Regions from separate parts of the Microbacterium sp. 10L49 genome, predicted to be linked through region 3. Evidence: predicted binding sites of a transcription regulator. Region 3 holds the regulator's gene; each other region holds the start of a gene.
What was found. The regulator LexA, encoded in region 3, represses DNA repair genes until DNA is damaged. The targets are predictions, from matches to a motif close to TCGAACANNTGTTCGA.
Positions count from the first base shown of each region.

Region 1: a site for LexA is predicted at 1,394-1,409, ahead of AC1DCT_RS00170 (HNH endonuclease signature motif containing protein). Genes of this name have one in related genera too.
Region 2: a site for LexA is predicted at 1,376-1,391, ahead of AC1DCT_RS13160 (DUF222 domain-containing protein). Genes of this name have one in related genera too.

Region 1 covers NZ_JBFTIW010000001.1:33,080-35,344, forward strand. The annotation lists gene AC1DCT_RS00170 (HNH endonuclease signature motif containing protein) at 1-1,270, opposite strand, end outside; gene AC1DCT_RS00175 (RNA-binding S4 domain-containing protein) at 1,463-1,864, opposite strand; gene AC1DCT_RS00180 (lysoplasmalogenase family protein) at 1,861-2,265, opposite strand, start outside.
Region 2 covers NZ_JBFTIW010000004.1:29,161-31,425, reverse strand. The annotation lists gene AC1DCT_RS13170 (MarR family winged helix-turn-helix transcriptional regulator) at 1-284, opposite strand, end outside; gene AC1DCT_RS13165 (DMT family transporter) at 324-1,307, shown strand; gene AC1DCT_RS13160 (DUF222 domain-containing protein) at 1,411-2,265, shown strand, end outside.
Region 3 covers NZ_JBFTIW010000002.1:37,226-39,490, forward strand. The annotation lists gene AC1DCT_RS04795 (histidinol-phosphate transaminase) at 1-147, opposite strand, end outside; gene AC1DCT_RS04800 (LysM peptidoglycan-binding domain-containing protein) at 320-676, opposite strand; gene lexA (transcriptional repressor LexA) at 999-1,685, shown strand; gene metE (5-methyltetrahydropteroyltriglutamate--homocysteine S-methyltransferase) at 1,804-2,265, opposite strand, start outside.

The sequences.
Region 1 (2,265 bases), on a different contig from region 3:
CGATATCGGGATGCTTGAGCGCGTGATGCCCTGGGCAGAAGTCGCTCAGGTTGGTGATCTCCGTCGGCCCGCCCCGGGCGAAGTCGTCGTTGTGATCGATCTCGCAGCGGTGGGCGGGAGTCTGGCACCCGCGGAAGCGGCACCGCTGATCCCTCGCCCGGAGGAACCGCTTCATCGCGGTCGACGGCGTGTAGCGATCGACCTTCGTGACCATTCCGGTGGCATCGAGGAACAGCCGGTTCCACCCACCGGCCTGACGGGCGAGATCCCGCGCGATGTCTGGATGCAGCGGACCATGCCCATCGAGCTCCGCCAGCCGGTCGTCCTCCCCGGCGAGAGTGGTTCCCGCGATCGTGACCTGCACGGTCGCGGTGATCCGCTCCAGACCCGTGCCGAGTGCCGCGGAGGGTGTCGAGGCGAGCAGCAGATCGATGAAGGTGTCGGCTTCGATCTCGCGGCGGGTCCGGCCGTCGGCGGCGACGAACTCGGGCCGGGAGCCGGGGCCGGCCGTGGCGGCTTCGCAGGTGTCGGTCCGGGGATCATGCAGGTCATGATCCGGATCGAGGGCGTAGGTTCCTGCTGCCGAGATGCGATCGTACGTCTCCAGCCGCGGGTCGTCGGGCAGGAGGTCTTCGGGGAAGGGGAACTCCTCAGGATCCGCGCCCGCGAAGCGCTCCGAGATCGGGTCGGAGAAGATCAGGTCGAGATCGTTCTCGCGTCGTGTCCGCCCCGTGGCGGCGACGGCCGTCGCGAGGCTGCGGAGGCGATCCATGATCGCGACGGCATAGACCTCAGGCAGTACCGCCGTCAGCAGAGCCAGACCGTCATCGAGGGGTCGGACCGTGACCTGGCGTTCGGATGCTGCTCTGGCGTGGCGCTCCCTGATGCTCTCTCCCGCGAGGCTCGCCGCGATCTGCCGGGCGTGCGGCCGTGTGCGCGCGGGCGTCTCGTGCTCGGCGATCGTGAGGGCGGCGGTCTCGTACACCGCGAGCACCGCGGCATCGAGGCGGCCGTTGAGCACCGCCTCGCGAACGGGAGCGGCCGCGGCGACGACCACGCGGACGTGCTGCGCCGTGATCGATCCCTGACGCAGGGCGTGACGCAGCGCAGGAAGAACTCGTCCAGGGCCTCCGCGTCGTTGAAACCGAGTTCCGCAGCAGTCTTGGAGATGCGCCCGGCAGCGGAGTACTCCGCGATCATCGACCGGCGGATCATGTCGCGGTGCTGGGGATCGGCACGAACGTCTGCGTCGAAGAGCTCGGCCCGGGATGCGAGAAGCTCGGACGCCTCGCCCTCGAGTCGTGCGATCTCAGCCCGCTTCGCCACCCACGCATCCAGCAGTGCGCCGCGATCTGCGGCGGGTGGAGGCGGGGCTTCGGTCATGTCCCCAGTATAGAACAGAAATTCGAAGACAGGAAGGGGTGTGGAGACACTTTCTCCCTGATCAAGAGAGAATTATCGCTCACCGATCGGAGCGATCTCCGTCGTGATCGCGACCGCGCAGGCGGTCGATGTCGCGGCGCTCGCGCTTGGTGGGCCGACCCGCGCCGCGGTCTCGCAGGCCGGCGGCGGCGACCGGATCACGCGGCGGGGTGCGGTCCTCGGCCGCGACGGCGGCGAGCGGTGCGCCGACGCGTTTGACGAGCGTCTGGCGGACGATCAGGATCCGATCGAACCCGCTGATCCGGATCCGCAGCTCGTCGCCGATCTTCACGGTCTGCGCGGCCTTGACCTTGTCGCCGTTGAGGCGCACGTGGCCGGCGCGGCAGGCGGTCGTCGCCGCGGAGCGCGTCTTGAACACGCGCACCGCCCAGAGCCAGCTGTCGATGCGAACAGGGCCGCTCGCCCATGGCTCGACGTTCATGCGGGCGACCCCTGGGCGCGGTCGGCCGGAACGGCACGAGATGGCGCGGTTGCCGGATCCTCTCGGCGCAGCGTCAGCAGCGCTCCGGCCACGATCAGGCCCTGTCCGATCGTGTACGTGATCATGACCGCGGGGCTCGTCCAGTCGGGCATCGCGTCGGGCAGGAACAGGCGGAACGCGAGGATCGTGTCACTGGAGAGGAAGAAGGCGCCGCCCCAGGCGATCATCGCCCGGCAACGCGCCGACGTCGCCGCCGTGCCTGCCAGGACGATGCCGTACGCGCCGACGGCTGCGAGCAGCGCTCCGGTGTGCGGCCCGAGGATCGCGATCATGAACAGCCACCACAGCACGTAGACGACGGTCCACATCGGAAGCCGGCGCACGCGCAGGTGGCGCAGGAA
Region 2 (2,265 bases), on a different contig from region 3:
CGGTCCAGGCGCTTCGACATCCCGCCGCTCGTGATCATGGTCGAGGCCGCCAGGTCCGTGGGGCTCGCCTCGTACGGCCGGCCGGAACGGCGCAGCGCGGCCATCACGTCGAAGTCGCCCTCCGACAGCCCGTATTCGCGATAGACGGCGACGAGCTCCTCGGTCAGCGCCAGCGCCAGCCGGTGCAGGCGCCCGATCGTGCCGATCGGGGTCACGTCGAGATCGGGGCGCTCCCGCCGCCACGCCTGCTGGATCCGCGTCACCTGGTCGTCGATCTCCGTCATCCCTTCACTATATCTTCCGTGGAAGCTATAGTGTCTTCCATGGAAACTAATTGGCGCTGGTTCGTCGTCGCGATGATCGCTCCGATCGCCTGGGGCAGCACCTACTTCGTCACGCGCGAATGGCTCCCCGACTCGCCGATCTGGGGTGCCGCCATCCGCGCGCTGCCCGCCGGGCTGCTGCTCCTGGCCCTGGTCCGACGGCTCCCCCGGGGCTCCTGGTGGTGGAAGTCCGCCGTGCTGGGCACCCTCAACGTCGGGGCCTTCTTCGTGCTCGTCTACGCCGCGGCGCAGCTGCTGCCCACGAGCATCGCGTCGACGATCATGGCGACCTCCTCCGTCGCGATCGCCCTCGCGGCCTGGGCGATCCTGCGTGAACGACCGGGAATCCTGCGCCTGCTCGGCGCCTTCGTCGGCATCGGCGGCGTCGCGCTGATGCTGCTCGGCACCACGAACTCCGTCGACCCTCGCGGCGTGATCGCCTCGATCGCCGCGATGGCGATGTCGTCGATCGGGTTCATCCTCGCCAAGCGCTGGAACGCCGAGGTCGGGATCCTCCCGTCCACCGCCTGGCAGCTCGTCTTCGGAGGCCTCGCACTCATCCCGTTCGCGGCCGTCGTCGAGGGCCCGCCGCCCGTGGTCGACGGCGCGGGTCTGGCCGCGTACGGCTACCTGACCCTGGTCGCGACCGCCGTCGCCAACGTCGCGTGGTTCGCAGCGCTCAAGCACCTGCCCTCCGGCACCGTCGGTCTCGTCGGTCTGCTCAACCCGGTCACCGGCGTGCTGCTCGGCGTGCTCGTGGCCGGCGAGGTGCTCGAGGGGCGGCAGCTCGCCGGACTGGCGCTGGTCCTGATCGGCATCGCCGCGCCACTCGTGCTGGACGGGTTCGCGGCGCGACGACGGCGAGCGCGCGCCGCAGCAGCGCTCCCGTCCGCCACGTCGTCCCTCGTCAGCTCGCTCTGGGATCTGTTGACAGGGACGACTCGAGGCGTGAAGGAGTTCGCGCCCCCGCCCCGGGGGAGATAGACGCACCATCAAGACGCGAGCCGCACAGAGAATCCCCAGATCTGGGGTGAAATCGATATTCGAAAACATAGAAGAAATGTTCGATTCTTGGTAGAATCGGAGCATGACCAGCACCCTCGATCCGCTTCTGGAAGCCACCCGGCTTCTGGCGGCGGCGTGGGGTGAGGCAGTGTCTGGGTCGGAGTTGTCGCGGGCGCAGCTGGTGGCGGTGAACGACGCGCTGGGCCTGGTGAAGCGAACCGCGGACGGCGTGCATGCGGAGGTCGCGGCGGGGATCGCGTACGAGTCCCGGCGCGAGTTGGGTCCGGACAGCCTGGCGAAGCAGCAGGGATACCGGAGCCCGGCGCAGCTGATTGCCACGACCACGGGCGCATCGACCGGGGATGCGGTCCGGCTGGTGAAGGTCGGGGAGGCGACCGCGCCGCGGACGAATCTGATCGGGGAGGTGCTGCCGGCGAAGTTCCCCGCCGTGCGGGAGGCGCTGGGGGCGGGGCGGATCGGGGCGGTCGCCGCGGGCATGCTGGTCGGGTTCCTGGATCGGATGATCCCGAAAGTCGGCCGGGCGATCGCCGCGGAGGCGGAAGGCCTGCTCGCCGCCAAGGCGCCCGGGCTGTCATTGGACGAGGTCCGGCGCATGATCACCCGGATGGAGGCGTACCTGGATCCGGATGGTGTCGCACCGCGCGAAGACGAGGCGCGGGCGCGGGCGTCGCTGAGCATGTTCGAACGGGACGGGATGCTGCATCTGAACGCCGTCCTGGAGCCCGCCCGGGCCGGGGCGGTGAAGACCGCGATCGAAGGATACGTGTCTGCCGAATTCGCCGCGAGGCGCGACCGCGACCCGGCCCTGGCCGAGACGGATCGGCGCACCGTGGGGCAGATCCAGGCCGACGCGCTCGTGCACTTCGCCGAGCACGCCCTCACCTGTCTGAAGAGCAAGACGTTGAACGGGGCGACT
Region 3 (2,265 bases):
GAGGATGTCGCTCGCGACCTGCTCCGGCACCGGATGCGTGTTCTCGTTCACGTTCAGCGCCACGGGCAGCGGAGCCTGCGGGGCGCCATAGGGCCGCAGCCCACGGAGATCGTCGCGAAGGGGTAAATCGTCGAGCGAGACAGTCACCCTGCCATGCTAGGCGGCCGCGCTGTGGTGCGTGGCACAGATGACCGCGGTTGCTGAGCGACGCCGAAGTACGGTTGCTGAGCGACGCCGAAGTACGGTTGCTGAGCGACGCCGAAGTACGGTTGCCGAGTTGCGCCGACGCAGGGTTGCCGAGCTGCTTCGAAGGACGGGATCAGCGCCCGGTCGATCCGTACCGTGCCGGGATCGCCAGGTGCTGTCCGACCTCGATCACACCTCCGTCGACGAGGTTCAGCTTCGAGATCTCGGCGACCACGTCGCGCGGGTCGGCATTCGGCGCGATCTCGCCCGCGATCGACCACAGGGTGTCGCCGGGCTGCACCGTGACGGTCGCGAAGGTGTTGCCCGTCGTCTGCTCCCCGGAGGCGAGCGCGGATCCGCTGCTCAGCGCCGCGAACGCGATCGTTCCGGCCACCGGGAGCGCGACCAGCGCCGCGAGCACGCGCCGGCCGCGTGCGGTGATCCGCAGTCGCGTGGCGGGTACCTGACCGGCGAAGGTGATGCTGCTCATGGTGCTTCTCCTCAGTGTCTGTGTCGGTCCGCCTCTCCCCGGATCCGCATCCTCTGATGAGAATCTTCGAATCCGGGCCTCTGGAGAGGCGAACCTACGTACCGAAACTACTTTCGAGTTCGAACATCTGTCAAGACTTCTTCGAATATCGGTTCCGAAGACTTGCCGACACGCTCGAACAGATCTATCGATTCCGGCCCGATCTCGGATACGGTTTCGATACGAAGACCCCATCACGGACCACCGACATTCGAATCGCCGCCCGCGAATCCATGCCGATCCCACCGATCCGCGAGGGCACGACGCACACGAAGGAGATGGCATGAGCGACGGTGCGACCCCCGGCCCCGAGGTCCCGCGGACACGGCGCCGCAAGAGCCTCAGTGCGAAGCAGATGGCGATCCTCGAGGTCATCCAGACCTCGATCGCGCGGCACGGCTACCCGCCGAGCATGCGCGAGATCGGCGACGCCGTCGGCCTCAAGTCCCTCAGCAGCGTGACGCATCAGCTCGGCCAGCTCGAGCTCAGCGGCTATCTGCGTCGCGATGCCGGCAAGACCCGGGCCATGGAGGTCCTGATCGACCTTCCCGGCACATCCACCGAGAATCCCGCCGATACGGCCCCGTCCGTCGGCGACGCGGCACTCGTGCCCCTCGTGGGCCGGATCGCCGCCGGTGTGCCGATCACCGCCGAGCAGCAGGTCGAGGAGATCTTCCCGCTCCCCCGTCAGCTCGTCGGCAAGGGCGATCTGTTCATGCTGAAGGTCTCTGGCGAGTCGATGATCGACGCGGCCATCTGCGACGGCGACTGGGTCGTCGTGCGCTCTCAGGGCACGGCGGAGAACGGCGAGATCGTCGCCGCGATGCTCGACGGCGAAGCCACGGTGAAGACGTTCCGCCGTCGCGATGGCCACGTGTGGCTGCTCCCCCGCAACAGCGCATTCGAACCGATCCTCGGCGACGATGCGACGGTGCTCGGCAAGGTCGTAGCGGTGCTGCGCGCGGTCTGATTCCCGCCCCTTCCACGTCGAAGCCCCCTCTGCGTACCGAGGCCCCCTCTCAGATCCGTATCTGGGTGGGGGCCTCGGCGCTTGCGAGGGGGCCTCGATGAAGCCCGGTGCGGGAAGGTCAGACCGCGACCGACACGTCCTCGCGGACGCGGCGCGTGGCCTCGACGATGTTGCGCAGCGAGGCGTTGGTCTCCTCGTAGCCGCGGGTCTTCAGACCGCAGTCCGGGTTGACCCAGAGCTGCCGCGTGGGGATCTCCTCGACGGCACGGCGCAGGAGCGTCTCCACCTCGGACGCGTCGGGGATGCGCGGCGAGTGGATGTCGTAGACGCCCGGTCCGATGCCGTGGTCGAAGCCCGACGCAGCGATGTCGGTGACGACCTCCATGCGGCTGCGCGCGGCCTCGATCGAGGTCACGTCGGCGTCCAGCGCCTTGATCGCGTCGATGACGACGCCGAACTCCGAGTAGCAGAGGTGGGTGTGCACCTGCGTCGCCGTCTCGGCGCCCGCGGTGGAGAGGCGGAAGGAGCCGACGGACCAGTCCAGGTACGCGGGCTGGTCGGCCTGCTTGAGAGGCAGGAG